Regions from separate parts of the Pseudomonas sp. LS44 genome, predicted to be linked through region 1. Evidence: predicted binding sites of a transcription regulator. Region 1 holds the regulator's gene; the other holds the start of a gene.
The links. The regulator sigma-54, encoded in region 1, starts transcription at its own class of promoters, with help from an activator protein. The targets are predictions, from matches to a motif close to ANTGGCATNNANNTTGCTNT.
Positions count from the first base shown of each region.

Region 2: the regulator sigma-54 is predicted to act here: its motif matches at 2,688-2,707, upstream of glnA (glutamate--ammonia ligase).

Region 1 covers NZ_CP102830.1:892,142-899,811, reverse strand. The annotation lists gene NVV93_RS03985 (KpsF/GutQ family sugar-phosphate isomerase) at 1-471, shown strand, start outside; gene kdsC (3-deoxy-manno-octulosonate-8-phosphatase KdsC) at 471-995, shown strand; gene lptC (LPS export ABC transporter periplasmic protein LptC) at 1,004-1,567, shown strand; gene lptA (lipopolysaccharide transport periplasmic protein LptA) at 1,554-2,114, shown strand; gene lptB (LPS export ABC transporter ATP-binding protein) at 2,114-2,839, shown strand; gene NVV93_RS03960 (RNA polymerase factor sigma-54) at 2,978-4,486, shown strand; gene hpf (ribosome hibernation-promoting factor, HPF/YfiA family) at 4,568-4,876, shown strand; gene ptsN (PTS IIA-like nitrogen regulatory protein PtsN) at 4,891-5,355, shown strand; gene rapZ (RNase adapter RapZ) at 5,369-6,223, shown strand; gene NVV93_RS03940 (HPr family phosphocarrier protein) at 6,238-6,510, shown strand; gene pmbA (metalloprotease PmbA) at 6,649-7,670, opposite strand, start outside.
Region 2 covers NZ_CP102830.1:455,713-463,382, forward strand. The annotation lists gene NVV93_RS02080 (DUF4124 domain-containing protein) at 1-401, opposite strand, end outside; gene NVV93_RS02085 (DUF4124 domain-containing protein) at 405-944, opposite strand; gene glnA (glutamate--ammonia ligase) at 1,185-2,591, opposite strand; gene thiI (tRNA uracil 4-sulfurtransferase ThiI) at 2,922-4,376, shown strand; gene typA (translational GTPase TypA) at 4,504-6,315, shown strand; gene NVV93_RS02105 (trimeric intracellular cation channel family protein) at 6,509-7,087, opposite strand; glycine riboswitch at 7,150-7,250, opposite strand; glycine riboswitch at 7,251-7,340, opposite strand; gene NVV93_RS02110 (YkgJ family cysteine cluster protein) at 7,409-7,670, opposite strand, start outside.

The DNA of each region.
Region 1 (7,670 bases):
CTGGCCATCGCGCTGCTGGAAGCACGCGGTTTCACCGCCGAGGACTTCGCCTTCTCGCACCCGGGCGGCGCGCTAGGTCGCCGCTTGTTGCTCAAAGTGGAAAACGTTATGCACTCTGGCGCCGAACTGCCACAGGTAGCGCGCGGCACTGAATTGAAAGTCGCCCTCCTGGAAATGACCCAGAAAGGGCTCGGCATGACCGCCGTCATCGAGCCGGATGGCCGTCTCGCCGGGATCTTTACCGACGGCGATTTGCGCCGTGCCCTGGATCGCGGCATCGACATCCGCAACGCCAGCATCGATGCAGTCATGACCCAGCACGGCAAAACCGCACGAGCGGAAATGCTCGCCGCCGAAGCGCTAAAAATCATGGAAGACCACAAAATCAATGCACTGGTGGTGGTCAACGATCAGGATCGCCCCGTTGGCGCCCTGAATATGCACGACCTGTTGCGCGCAGGAGTAATGTAATGAGCGATGAACTGCTGCAGCGTGCACGCAATATCAAGCTAGCGATTTTCGACGTCGACGGAGTACTTACCGACGGACGCCTGTACTTCCTCACCGATGGCAGCGAATTCAAGACGTTCAATACGCTGGATGGCCACGGCATCAAAATGCTGATCAATTCTGGTGTGCGCACGGCGATTATCAGCGGGCGCAAGACCCCCGTGGTCGAGCGCCGCGCGCAGAATCTGGGAATCCAGCATCTTTACCAGGGCCGCGAGGATAAACTGGTCGTGCTCGATGAATTGCTCGGCGAGCTCAATCTCGGCTATGAGCAGGTCGCCTACCTGGGCGACGACCTGCCCGATCTACCGGTCATCCGCCGCGTCGGCCTGGGCATGGCAGTGGCGAGCGCTGACAACTTCGTCCGCCAGCACGCGCATGGCGTTACCCAGGCGCGCGGCGGTGAAGGTGCAGCTCGTGAGTTTTGTGAATTGATCATGCGCGCCCAGGGCAGCCTCGACGCCGCCCAAGCCGCCTACCTATAGGGCTCTGCATGCTGCGCAAAGTACTTCTCACCTTGTTTTTCTGCCTGGCGGCCGCCCTGCTTGCCGCCCTGGGTTACTGGAATATCGCCCCCGAGAATGAAAAGACGGCCAGCACCGATACCGATACCGCCATCGATTTCTATGCGCTGAACGCTCGCACCGTACAGTTTCAGGCAGACGGCAAGCTGCATTACCAACTGCTTGGCGAAAAAATCGAGCACATCCGGGCTACCGACGTCACCATGGTCAGCCGCCCAGACCTCGAGCTCTATCGGGGCACGCCCCTGCCGTGGCATGTACGCAGCGAGCGCGCCGAGGTGTCGCCGAATGGCGAAGAAGTTGAATTGATCGATAGCGTGCGCATTGAACGCACCGATGCAAAAGGTCGACCGACCGTCATTACCAGCAGCCGCATGACCGTGTTCCCCGACAAGGAATATGCGCAAACCCAGCAAGCCGTTAGAATCGAGGCCGCCAATGGGGTGACCACGGCTAATGGAATGAAAGCGTACTTGAAAGACAGCCGGGTGCACCTGCTGTCCAACGTAAGAGGCCAGCATGAGGTTCGTTAACCCTTTTTCCCTTCGCACACTGCCCCTGCTGCTTAGTCTGGGCGTCGCCATTGCCAGCCCCAGTGCATGGGCACTGCCGAACGACCGCGAACAACCGATCCGCGTGCAGGCCGACAGCGCCGAGCTGGACGACAAGCAGGGCGTGGCCGTATACCGCGGGACCGTGATCATTACCCAAGGCAGCATGAAGATTACTGGCGACACAGTAACCATCACGCAGACCGCCCAGGGCGACATCGACGTGTTCACCTCGGTCGGTCGACCGGCCTATTACGAGCAGAAGCCGGCAGTCGATAAGGAGATCGTCAAAGCCTACGGCCTGACCATCCAGTATTTCGCCAGCAAAGATCGCATCGTCCTGATCGACCAAGCCAAGGTCATTCAGGAAGGCAACACCTTCGAAGGCGAAAAAATCGTCTATGACACCCAGCGTCAGATCGTCAACGCAGGCCGCGCCACAGGCACCAACGTGACCACGCCGCGCCCACGCATCGACATGGTCATCCAGCCGAAGACCAAACCCGCCGCAGAGCAGGCACCTCAGTAATGGCCACCCTGAAAGCCCAACACCTGGCGAAAAGCTACAAAGGCCGCCAGGTCGTTCGCGATGTCAGCCTGTCCATCGAAAGTGGGCAGATCGTTGGCTTGCTCGGCCCCAACGGCGCTGGCAAAACCACCTGTTTCTACATGATTGTCGGCCTGGTGGGCGCTGATCAGGGCCGCGTGCGCATCGACCAACAAGACGTCACGCACCTGCCGATGCACGGTCGCGCTCGCGCCGGTATTGGCTATCTGCCGCAGGAAGCATCAATTTTTCGCAAGCTGTCGGTTGCCGACAACATCATGGCGATCCTCGAAACTCGCCAGGAACTCGACCGCGCCGGACGCCGCAAAGAGCTGGAAAGCCTGCTGCAGGAATTCCATATCAGCCATATCCGCGACAACCTCGGCATGAGCCTGTCTGGTGGCGAGCGCCGCCGGGTGGAAATCGCCCGAGCGCTGGCCACCGCACCGAAATTCATCCTGCTCGATGAACCGTTCGCCGGGGTCGACCCCATTTCGGTAGGCGACATCAAGCAAATCATTCATCACCTTAAAGCCAAAGGCATTGGCGTTTTGATCACCGATCACAACGTGCGCGAGACTTTGGACATCTGCGAAACCGCCTACATTGTCAATGACGGCCAATTGATCGCCGAGGGCGATGCCGAGACGATCCTGGCCAACCAGTTGGTCAAGGAAGTCTACCTGGGGCATGAATTCCGCCTGTAACGCGGCAAATTACCGGGAAGCAAACAACGGACTAGAAAAACACCCAAAGCTTGGGCATATAATTTGCTTCCTAACGGCGCCTCGCGCCCTGTAGTGGATGGCGCCCTGCGCCGGCGAACAAGGTACTAAGCCCCTGCCATGAAACCATCGCTAGTCCTTAAGATGGGCCAGCAGCTGACGATGACACCGCAGCTGCAACAGGCCATCCGCCTCCTCCAGCTATCCACCCTGGATCTCCAGCAAGAGATTCAGGAAGCTCTGGAATCCAACCCGATGCTGGAGCGCCAGGAAGAAGGCGAGGATTTCGACAACACCGATCCGCTGGCCAATGGCGCTGACACTCAGAATTCCACGCCGGAACAGGCCGAATCGTTTAGCGAAACCAGCTATCAGGAAACCAACTCGTCGCCCGAGAATCTCGAAGAAGGCGAGTGGAACGAACGCATACCCAGCGAGTTGCCCGTCGATACCGCCTGGGAAGATGTCTACCAGACGAGCGCCAGCAGCCTGCCCAGCAACGATGATGACGAGTGGGATTTCACCACCCGCACCTCATCCGGCGAGAGCCTGCAGACCCACCTGCTCTGGCAGCTCAACCTGGCGCCGATGTCCGATAAAGATCGCCTGATCGCCGTTACCCTGATCGATTGCATCAACAATCAGGGTTATCTGGACGAAACCCTGCAGGAAGTGCTGGAAGCCTTCGATCCGGAACTGGATATCGAACTCGATGAAATCGAAGCGGTGCTGCACCGCATCCAGCAGTTCGAACCCGCCGGCATCGGTGCACGCGACCTCAGCGAATGCCTGCTGCTGCAATTGCGCCAGCTGCCAGCAAAGACCCCCTGGCTGAGCGAGGCTCAACGCCTGGCGAGCGACTATCTCGATCTGCTCGGGGGGCGCGATTACAGCCAACTGATGCGTCGCATGCGCTTGAAAGAAGACGAGCTGCGCCAAATCATCGAACTGATTCAAAGCCTTAATCCGCGCCCGGGCTCGCAGATCGAATCGAGTGAGCCGGAATATGTGGTGCCGGATGTCATCGTGCGCAAACACAACGATCGCTGGCTGGTGGAGCTCAACCAGGAAGCCATGCCGCGCTTGCGGGTCAACCCGCAATACGCCGGCTTCGTGAAACGCGCCGACGCTAGTGCCGACAACACCTTCATGCGCAATCAGTTGCAGGAAGCGCGCTGGTTTATCAAGAGCCTGCAAAGCCGCAACGAAACGCTGATGAAGGTCGCCACGCAGATCGTCGAACATCAACGCGGCTTCCTCGACTATGGCGACGAAGCGATGAAACCGCTGGTTCTGCACGACATCGCCGAAGCCGTTGGCATGCATGAATCGACCATTTCACGGGTCACCACACAGAAATTCATGCATACCCCACGCGGTATTTACGAGCTGAAATATTTCTTCTCCAGCCACGTCAGTACCTCCGAAGGCGGCGAATGCTCGTCTACCGCGATCCGCGCAATCATCAAAAAACTGGTCGCCGCGGAAAATGCGAAAAAGCCGTTGAGCGACAGCAAGATCGCTGGTTTACTGGAAGCACAGGGCATTCAAGTGGCCCGTCGCACCGTCGCCAAATACCGTGAATCCCTCGGAATAGCCCCCTCCAGCGAACGCAAGCGACTGATGTGACGGAACATTGATCCAAGCCAAAGTGTTCCGGTTACAGGCCCGTTAGCCTGTTCTTACACACGGCAATAAGGAGAACGCGGTATGCAAGTCAACATCAGTGGACATCAACTGGATGTGACCGACGCCATGCGCGACTATGTCGCCGAGAAACTCGGACGATTGGAGCGCCACTTCGACAAGATCACCAATGTGCAGGTCATCATGGAGGTCGAGAAGCTCAAACAGAAAATCGAAGCGACTCTGCACATCGCCGGCGGCGAAATCGTCGCCAACGCCGAACACGAAGACATGTACGCCGCGATCGATCTGCTTACCGATAAGCTCGATCGCCAACTCATCAAATATAAGGAGAAGCAGCTAGGTCGCCTGCAAGGCGCTACGGCTCGCTAATAACCTTCCTTCCCATGATTCGACTTGAAAACATCCTGACCCCCGGCCGTTCCCTGGTGAACGTGCCGGGTGGCAGTAAAAAACGCGTACTGGAACAAATCGCCAACCTGGTCGCTCGCGAACTGCCCGACCTCGATGGCCAGGACATCTTTGAAAGTCTGGTGGCCCGTGAAAAACTCGGCTCCACCGGCTTCGGTAACGGCATCGCCATTCCCCATTGCCGGTTGCCAGGCTGTACTGCTCCGATCAGCGCGGTATTGCGCCTGGAAGCATCAGTCGATTTCGACGCCATCGATGGCGCCCCAGTCGACTTGCTATTTGTACTGCTGGTACCGGAAGCGGCTACCGACGAACACCTCGAATTGCTGCGGCAGATCGCCAGCATGCTCGATCGCAACGAAGTACGTGAGCGTCTGCGTCATGCGCAAAGTAGCGACAACCTATACCAAGTGGTTGTAGACGTTCAGAACGGTTCCTAAGGAAGCCCTCCTCATGCGCTTGATCATCGTCAGCGGCCGCTCCGGCTCAGGCAAGAGCACCGCCCTCGATGTCCTTGAGGACAACGGTTTCTATTGCATCGACAATCTTCCCGCCGGGTTGCTTCCCGAGCTTGCCGAGCGCTCGTTGTTGCATACCGAATTGATCGAGCCGCTGGTCGCGGTATCCATAGATGCGCGCAACTTGCCCAGCCAACTCGAGCGCTTCCCGGAGCTGCTGAACGAAGTCCGCGCCCGGTTTATCAATTGCGACGTGCTGTATTTGGATGCCGACGAGGAGGTACTGCTCAAGCGCTTCTCGGAAACCCGTCGCCGTCACCCGCTAACCAACGAGCGCCGCCCACTCGCAGAGGCGATCGCCGATGAGTCCACATTGCTCGGGCCGATTGCCGACCTCGCCGATCTGCGCATCGATACCAGCCACCTCAACCTTTATCAGTTGCGCGACAGCCTAAAGCTGCGCCTGCTGAACAAACCTGAGCCCGGCACCGCCTTTCTGGTCGAGTCTTTCGGCTTCAAGCGCGGCATGCCGGTCGATGCCGATCTGGTGTTCGATGTGCGCTGCCTGCCCAATCCCTATTGGAAGCCAGAGCTGCGTGAGCACTCCGGACTTGAGCAGGAAGTCATCGACTACCTCAGCGCGCAGCCCGATGTGGAAGAGATGTATCAGGATATCTACGCCTACCTGACCAAATGGCTGCCGCGTTTTGCCGCCAGCAACCGTGCCTATGTGACAATCGCCATCGGCTGCACCGGTGGTCACCACCGCTCGGTCTATCTGGCCGAACGCCTCGGTCAGTCACTCCAACATCTGAAGAACGTTCAGGTTCGCCACCGCGACCTTAGCTAAGGATTTTTGCCGCGATGCCCGTCTGTGAGATCACCATCATCAACAAGCTCGGCCTGCATGCCCGCGCTGCCGCCAAGTTTGTCGGCGTGGCAGGACGTTTTCCTTGCACGGTGCGCATCGGCCGCAACGCCGAAAGCTGCATCGATGGAAAAAGCATTATGGCGGTGATGATGTTGGCAGCCGGCAAAGGCACTGACGTGCACCTGCACACCGAAGGTGATCAGGAACATGAGGCGCTAGAGGCGCTGATTGAACTGATCAACAATCGCTTCGACGAAGGCGAATAACTCACGACAAGCTGTGCCTCACACACTACCCGTCAGACTCCCGTTTGCTGCCTTGTCGCTTCCTCCGTAGATCCGCGCAAGCGAAGCGAGCTGCCGGACCCTGAGCCCGGCAAGCCAACTCTCCTGTAAACAATCAGGTCAGCTGCCCGCCACGGTCATTTTTTCGATCAATACCGAGCCGCTGCGGGTGTTGCCGCGATACTCCAGGTCGTTACCGACTGCGACGATTTGCCGATACATGTCGCGCAAATTGCCGGCGATGGTGACTTCCTGCACCGGGAACTGAATCTCACCGTTCTCTACCCAGTAACCGCCAGCGCCGCGTGAATAATCGCCGGTGACTAGGTTAAGCCCCTGCCCCATCAGCTCCGTCACCAGCAGGCCGCGGCCCATGCGCTTGAGCAGCGCGGCCTGGTTTTCGTCGCCGTGACTGATGAACAGGTTGTGCACCCCACCCGCGTTGGCGGTACTGGGCAGGCCGAGCTTGCGCCCGGAATAGGTGCCGAGAATGTAGGAGCGCAGCACCCCCTGCTCGACGAAGGATTTGGCACAAGTGGCTAGGCCATCGCCGTCGAAACTGGCGCTGCCCAGCGCACGCGGAATGTGCGGACGCTCATCGATGCTCAGCCATTCCGGGAAGAGCTGCTGATCCAGGCAACCTTCGAGAAAGGAGGAATGCCGATACAGATTGCCACCGGAGATCGCCGCGAGAAAATGCCCGAATAAGCCGCCAGCCAGCTCGGCACTGAACAATACCGGCACCTCGCAGGTCGGCACTGGACGAGCGCCGAGGCGCTGCACCGTGCGTTCGGCAGCGTGGCGGCCGATGGTCCGCGCGTCGGCGAGCTGTTCACCAATCCGATTGACGTCATACCAATAGTCGCGCTGCATCGCCGCATCGGTACCGGCAATCATCACGCAGCTCAAGCTGTGCCGGGAGCTCGCATAACCCCCAATAAAGCCATGGCTATTGCCATACACCCGGCAGCCCTGATGCGTGCTGACGGATGTGCCATCGGCTTTACTGATCCGTTTGTCGGCGGCAAACGCCTCGGCCTCACAATTGAGAGCCAGCTCGATGGCTTGCTCGGGCGTGATCTGCCACGGGTGAAACAGATCCAGCTCGGGCAAGTCCTTGGCCATCAGCTCGGCGGCAGCCA
Region 2 (7,670 bases), 440 kb from region 1:
TCCAGATTGGTCAGCGGAAACACCGGGCTGCGACTTGGGGCAGTGGCTGCCTGCCCGTCCAGCAATAACTGATAGCTGTGACCCGGCAGTAGGCCGGGTTCGCTGGTGGCGGTGACGATCAGCTCGCCAGAGCTGCCGTTTTGCACGGTCGCATCCGGCTGCGGGACGAGGATGCGCAACAGCTGGTAACTCTGTGGGAGCGTGGTGGCCGCCTGTACTACGGCTGGCGCACTGGGCTGGGGAGCGCCTATGCCATTGGTAGGCGGCAGTTGCAGGCGTTCGGCGTTGCCGCCATGCGGTCGGTCGGTGAATACCCGATTACCTTCGGCGTCGATATAGGTGTAGACCTCGGCCGCAGCGGGCAGGCCAAGCAAAATCAGGCTGAAAAGAATCGCGCGCATGGCTCAGGGCTTAGGTTTTGGGCGCTGGGCCGGGCTGCTGGTATTTACCCGTTGAACGGTGAACGTCTCGGTGTTGCTGATCTGGATCGACTGATCGCCGCTGAGGATTTCCACTGCCAAGCTGTGCTCGCCACGGTCGATATTGACCAATTGCAAGCGCGGCACGGGGCTGGGTACGCCATAAGGTTGGCCGTCGAGCAGCAGGCGCAGGAGGTGACCGCTCTGCAGTTGCGGCTGCAGCTCCACATCTACGCTGAAGGTGCCGTTGTTGGCGCGTAAGGCATCGTCGTTGGGGATGTTGATCAGGCGCAGCATGCGATAAGCGGCTTGCTTGGCTTGGGCAGCTGGATTGGTGTCGGCACTGGTGGTCGGCTTTTGCATTTCGACGGTGTTGGTCGGCGGCAGCTCGACGGGTTTGCTGTTCGCCCCGTCCGGCGGTTGGTTGGTGTACACCGTGTTGCCCTTGGCGTCGGTGTATTTATAGATCTGCGCACTGACCGGTAGGGTCATGGCGAGGATGAGGCCGGCGACAAGCAAGCGCATGAGGCGTCTCCAAGATGGGATGCGGTTAGCCTTGCATCGCGAGGCGCGACTGGCAAGGAAAACCCGGTGGCCGCGGCTGCTTCTGGCAGGCCTGGGGCTTGGGTTGCAGCGGATTATCCTACCAGCGGGCCAGGCTTTCCTAAGCGCACCAATTCGCAGAGCGGGTTTTTCCCTGGCTGCGAGCTAATTGCGCCCATAAAAAAGGCCTCCCGGAGGAGGCCTTAATTCAGCTGGGCTGGATTAGACGCTGTAGTACAGGTCGTATTCCAGCGGGTGCACGAAGGTGCGCACCTTGATCTCTTCTTCGCTCTTCAGCTCGATGTAGGCATCGATGAAGTCGTCGGAGAACACGCCGCCTTTGGTCAAGAACGCACGGCCCTTGTCCAGTTCTTCCAGAGCTTCTTTCAGGCTGCCGCACACCTGCGGGATCAGCTTGCCTTCTTCCGGCGGCAGGTCGTACAGGTTCTTGTCCGCTGCATCGCCAGGGTGGATTTTGTTCTGGATACCGTCCAGGCCGGCCATCAGCAGAGCTGCGAAGGCCAGGTACGGGTTGGCAGCTGGGTCCGGGAAGCGCGCTTCGATACGGCGGGCTTTCGGGCTGGAGACGTACGGGATACGGATCGAGGCGGAACGGTTGCGAGCCGAGTAGGCCAGCATGACCGGAGCTTCGAAGCCCGGAACCAGACGCTTGTAGGAGTTGGTCGCCGGGTTGGTGAAGCCGTTCAGGGCCTTACCGTGCTTGATGATGCCGCCGATGAAGTACAGGGCGGTGTCGGACAGGCCGGCATAGCCTTCGCCAGCGAAGGTGTTCTTGCCATCTTTGGCGATCGACAGGTGTACGTGCATACCCGAGCCATTGTCGCCATACAGCGGCTTCGGCATGAAGGTAGCGGTTTTGCCGTACGCGTCGGCAACGTTGTGCACGCAGTACTTCAGGGTCTGAACTTCGTCAGCCTTGGCGACCAGGGTGTTGAACTTCACGCCAATTTCGTTCTGACCGGCAGTCGCCACTTCGTGGTGGTGAACTTCGATGATCAGGCCCATTTCTTCCATGGCATTACACATGGAGGTACGGATTTCGTGGTCGTGGTCGCACGGCGGAACCGGGAAGTAACCACCTTTGACGGCCGGGCGGTGGCCCTTGTTGCCGCCTTCGACGTCCTGGTCGGTCATCCACGAGCCTTGCTCGGAGATGATCTTGAACATCGAGCCGGAGATGTCGGATTTGAATTTGACTTGGTCGAAGATGAAGAACTCTGGCTCCGGACCAACGAATACGGTGTCACCGATACCGGTGGTTTTCAGGTATTCCTCGGCGCGCTTGGCGATGGAGCGCGGGTCACGGTCGTAGCCTTGCATGGTGCTCGGCTCGATGATGTCGCAGACCAGAATCAGGGTCGGCTCTTCGGTGAACGGGTCCAGAACGGCAGTTTCGTCAACCGGCAGCAGGATCATGTCGGAGGCTTCGATGCCTTTCCAGCCATGAATGGACGAGCCGTCGAACATCTTGCCGACTTCGAAGAATTCGTCGTCCAGCGCGTCGCGTGCCGGCATGGTCACGTGATGCTGTTTGCCTTTGGTGTCGGTGAAGCGCAGGTCAACCCACTTCACGTCGTGTTCTTTGATTAGTTGAAGCGCCTTCGACATGCTGTCCTCCAGGTGGAAAGGGGCTGTACGTAATGAGCCCTACAAATACTTGTGAAACCAGGCGGCATGTTCCGCCTCAGTAGCCTGCCTCACAAGAGAGCAAATAGTATGCCAGTGCTCTAGTTTGGGTGGAACGCCTGGAGTGTAGGAATGACGGGGCCTGTGGGGCTGATTTAGACGAAATGACGCACCGTTTTGATGCGTATGGTTTTCCGTGTGTTCCAACTCGGTGCGTTAGATCATCGCTTGTGCAAAGTTGATTAAACCTTGAGCAATTTCCGCTATAATCCGCGCCCCTGTTTTTCGGCCTCGCTTACGCGCGTTGTTTTCATGAAACTGATCGTCAAAGTCTTCCCAGAAATCACCATCAAAAGCCGCCCGGTGCGTAAGCACTTCATCCGGCAGCTGGCGAAGAACATCCGCACGGTGTTGCGCGACCTCGACCCGCAGTTGGTGGTCAGTGGCGCCTGGGACAACCTCGAAGTGCATAGCTCCTTGAGCGAGCCGAAAGTGCTGCGCGAGATGATCGAACGGCTGAAATGCACGCCAGGTATCGGTCAGTTCCTCGAAGTGCACGAATATCCGCTGGGCGATTTCGACGACATCGTCGAGAAGTGCAAGCAGCATTACGGCGATCAGCTGCCCGGGAAAAATTTCGTGGTGCGCTGCAAGCGTGCCGGCAAGCACGACTTCACCTCCATCGAGGTGGAGCGTTATGTCGGCAGCCAGCTGCGCCAGCAATGCGACGCCGCCGGCATTTCGCTGAAGCAGCCGGACGTCGTGGTGCGTATGGAAATCCGCGACCAGCGTCTGTTCGTCGTGCATAAACAGCACAACTGCATCGGCGGTTATCCGCTGGGCACTATCGAGCATTGTCTGGTGCTGATGTCTGGTGGTTTCGACTCCACCGTGGCGGCTTATCAAATGATGCGTCGCGGCCTGGTCAGCCATTTCTGCTTCTTTAATCTAGGCGGCCGCGCCCATGAGCTGGGGGTGATGGAGGTCGCCCACTACCTGTGGGACAAGTACGGCCGTTCCCAGCGCGTACTGTTCGTGTCGGTGCCGTTCGAGGAAGTGGTCGGCGAGATTCTCGGCAAGGTCGACAACAGCCACATGGGCGTGATCCTCAAACGCATGATGCTGCGCGCCGCCACCGACATTGCCGATCGTTTGAAAATCGATGCGCTGGTCACCGGCGAGGCGATTTCCCAGGTTTCCAGCCAGACCCTGCCGAACCTGGCGGTGATTGACGCGGCCACCGAGAAGTTGGTGATGCGCCCGCTGATCGCCGCCCACAAGCAAGACATCATCGATACCGCTTACGAGATCGGCACCGCCGAATTCGCCAAGCACATGCCGGAATATTGCGGCGTCATCTCGGTCAATCCGACCACTCGGGCCAAGCGCGATCGCGTCGAATACGAGGAACGTCAGTTCGATATGGCGGTCCTCGAGCGGGCGCTGGAGCGCGCGCGGCTGGTGGCAATCGACCGAGTGATCGACGAGCTGGGCGAAGACGTGCAGGTCGAGGAGCTGGCCGAGGCGCTGCCGGGGCAGATCATTCTCGACATCCGCCACCCGGATGCCGCCGAAGATGAACCGCTGGAGCTGTCGGGCATCGAAGTACAGGCACTGCCGTTCTTCGCCCTCAACAGCCGCTTCAAGAACCTGGATGACACCCGCCAGTACCTGCTGTATTGCGACAAGGGTGTGATGAGTCGCCTGCATGCCCATCATTTGCTCAGCGAGGGGCATACCAATGTGCGTGTTTATCGTCCGGCTTAAACAGCCTGGGCTGTTTGGCGGCAGTATCCGCCATCGCCCCCCCGACCCGAACTGAACAATCACTGCATTGCTTTTCATATTGGCCGCCCAGAATCGCGGCACCTGAATCCCTAATCGAGACGACATCGTGATCGAAAATCTACGCAACATCGCCATCATCGCCCACGTCGACCATGGCAAAACCACCCTGGTTGACAAGCTGCTGCGCCTGTCCGGCACCCTGGACCGTAAAGAGCTGGAATCCGAGCGCGTGATGGACAGCAACGACCAGGAAAAAGAGCGTGGCATCACCATCCTGGCCAAAAACACCGCCCTGAAATGGAACGGCTACGACATCAACATCGTCGACACCCCCGGCCACGCCGACTTCGGCGGTGAAGTTGAGCGCGTGATGTCGATGGTCGACTCCGTGCTGCTGGTGGTCGATGCCCAAGACGGCCCGATGCCGCAGACCCGTTTCGTGACCCAGAAGGCGTTCAAGGCCGGCCTGCGTCCGATCGTGGTGATCAACAAGATCGACCGTCCGGGCGCGCGTCCGGACTGGGTTGTCGACCAGATCTTCGACCTGTTCGACAACCTCGGTGCCACCGAAGAGCAACTGGACTTCCCGATCGTCTACGCCAGCGCCCTGAACGGCATTGCCGGCCTCGACCACGAGAACATGGACGAGCACATGGATGCTCTGTTCCAGGCCATCGTCGACCACGTGCCGACCCCGGCTGTCGACATCGACGGTCCGTTCCAGATGCAGATCTCCCAGCTGGACTACAACAGCTTCCTCGGCGTCATCGGTATCGGCCGTATCGCTCGCGGCAAGGTCAAAACCAATACCCCAGTGGTCGCCATCGGCGCCGACGGCAAGAAGCGTCAGGGCCGCATCCTGAAGATCATGGGTCACTCGGGTCTGCATCGCGTTGAAGTGGGCGAAGCCCAGGCTGGCGACATCGTCTGCGTCAGTGGCATGGACGAGCTGTACATCTCCGACACCCTGTGCGACATGAACAATGTCGAAGCCCTGCCGCCGCTGTCCGTCGACGAGCCGACCGTTTCCATGACCTTCCAGGTCAACGACTCGCCGTTCTGCGGTAAAGAAGGCAAGTTCGTTACCAGCCGCAACATCAAGGAGCGCCTGGAAAAAGAACTGCTGCACAACGTTGCCCTGCGCGTTCAGGAAGGCGATTCGGCAGACAAGTTCAAGGTCTCCGGCCGTGGTGAATTGCACCTCTCGGTACTGATCGAAACCATGCGCCGCGAAGGCTTCGAGATGGCTGTCGGCCGTCCGGAAGTGGTGATCAAGGAAGTCGACGGCGAGAAGCAAGAGCCGTACGAAAACGTCATCATCGACGTCGAAGAGCAGCACCAGGGCTCGCTGATGGAGCAGATGGGTCTGCGCAAGGGCGATCTGACCAACATGGTTCCGGATGGCAAAGGCCGTATCCGCCTGGAGTACACCATTCCGGCCCGTGGCCTGATCGGTTTCCGTAACGCCTTCCTGACCATGACCTCGGGCAGCGGCATCCTGACCTCGACCTTCAGCCACTACGGTTCGATCAAGTCGGGTGAAGTCGGCCACCGCCAGAACGGCGTACTGGTCTCGATGGCTACCGGCAAGGCGCTGACCTATTCGCTGGAAACCCTGCAGGATCGCGGCAAGCTGTTCCTCGAGCCGGGCCAGGACATCTACGAAGGCCAGTTGGCGGGTATCCACAGCCGCGACAACGACCTGGTGATCAACCCCACCAAAGGCAAGAAGCTTGACAACATGCGGGCTTCCGGCAAAGACGAAACCATCGCTCTGGTTCCGCCGATCAAGTTCACCCTTGAGCAGGCGCTGGAATTCATCGATGACGACGAACTGGTCGAAGTGACGCCGAAGTCGATCCGTCTGCGCAAGAAAGTGCTCAACGAGAACGAGCGTAAGCGCGCCAGCAAGAACTGATTGCTAACCGCTTGAAACAACGCCCCCGTCAGCTCTGCTGGCGGGGGCGTTGTTGTTTGTCAGGGCAGGACTGCGGTTGTCGCCATGGGGGCTGTGTTGTCATGCGGGTACGTCGCTCTGCCAGGCGTCTGGCGTTAAGCCGCGGACGATCCTTTCGGGCGTTGTGGCTTTTGCCGCCCTACGCTATGCGGCCTCAGTGTCCCCAACGCCCCGGTGCGTAGGAAAACACCGGCAGCGACCAGCCGAAGCGGATCGCCGAGAGGCGCAGCAGCAGGCCAGCGCTGAAGGAGGCGAGCAGGTTGATGTCGTGGTCGACGCCGCGCTCGCGCAGCGCCAGATAGAGCAGGGCGATCAGCAGCGACACGCTGGCGTACAGCTCGTGGCGCAGCACCTGCGGGGTGCGGTTGCAGAGGATGTCGCGGAGGATGCCACCGAAGATGCCGGTGATCAGTCCGGCCATCACCACTACCGGTTGGCTGTAGTTCAGCTCCAGGGCGACGTTGCAGCCAATCACCGTGAAGGCGATCAGGCCCACGGCGTCGAGTACCAGGAACAGCTGGCGCAGGTGGTGCATGAAGCGCGCGAGCAGCATGGCGCAGAGGCCGGCGCCGATGGTCACGTAGATGTACTGTGGGTGTTGGGTCCAGCCGACCGGATAGTGGCCGAGCAGAATGTCGCGCACGGTGCCGCCGCCGAGGGCGGTGAGGAAGGCGATCAGCGAGACGCCGAACAGGTCCATGTTGCGCCGCCCAGCGGCGAGCGCGCCGGACATGGCTTCGGCGCTGATGGCGATCAGATAGATATAGGTGAGCACACAGAGATCCCTGCGTTGTGCGCCCTCCCCCTGTCCTTGGTACCTGAGAGTTTACGCGGCGACCGGCCGCTTGCCCCTTCGGTGGGCCGCTCGCGGGCGGCCGCTCTCCAGTTGGCGATGATGTGAAGCCGCAGTAGGTTGGCCTGAGCGATTATGGGAGTTTGCGCCTTCGGCGGAGATGGCGGGCATCTCGCTCTCCTGCGGGGAGCGGAGTATACCGCACGGCGGCGGTGGGCTTGACGAGGTTTTTATGCCCGGCCCGCCAAGCCCTGAGCGAGCCTAGCGTCGGGCCGGCTCAGCCTTGGGCTTGAATGCGCAGTAGCCCGGCCGCGGGCCGATTTTCGGGTGATTGCGGCAGGTCTCCGGGCGCAAGTCGTAGATCGTACACAGGCGGCTCTTGCGATCCAGATACAGGCAGTCGTTGTTGCCCATGCGCACTAGCGTGTAGATCCCGGTTTTCTGGCTGAAGCGCTCGACGATGCCTTCTTTCATCAAGCGTTTGGCGATGTTCTTGGCCGGCTCGCTACGCTCGAACTCCTGA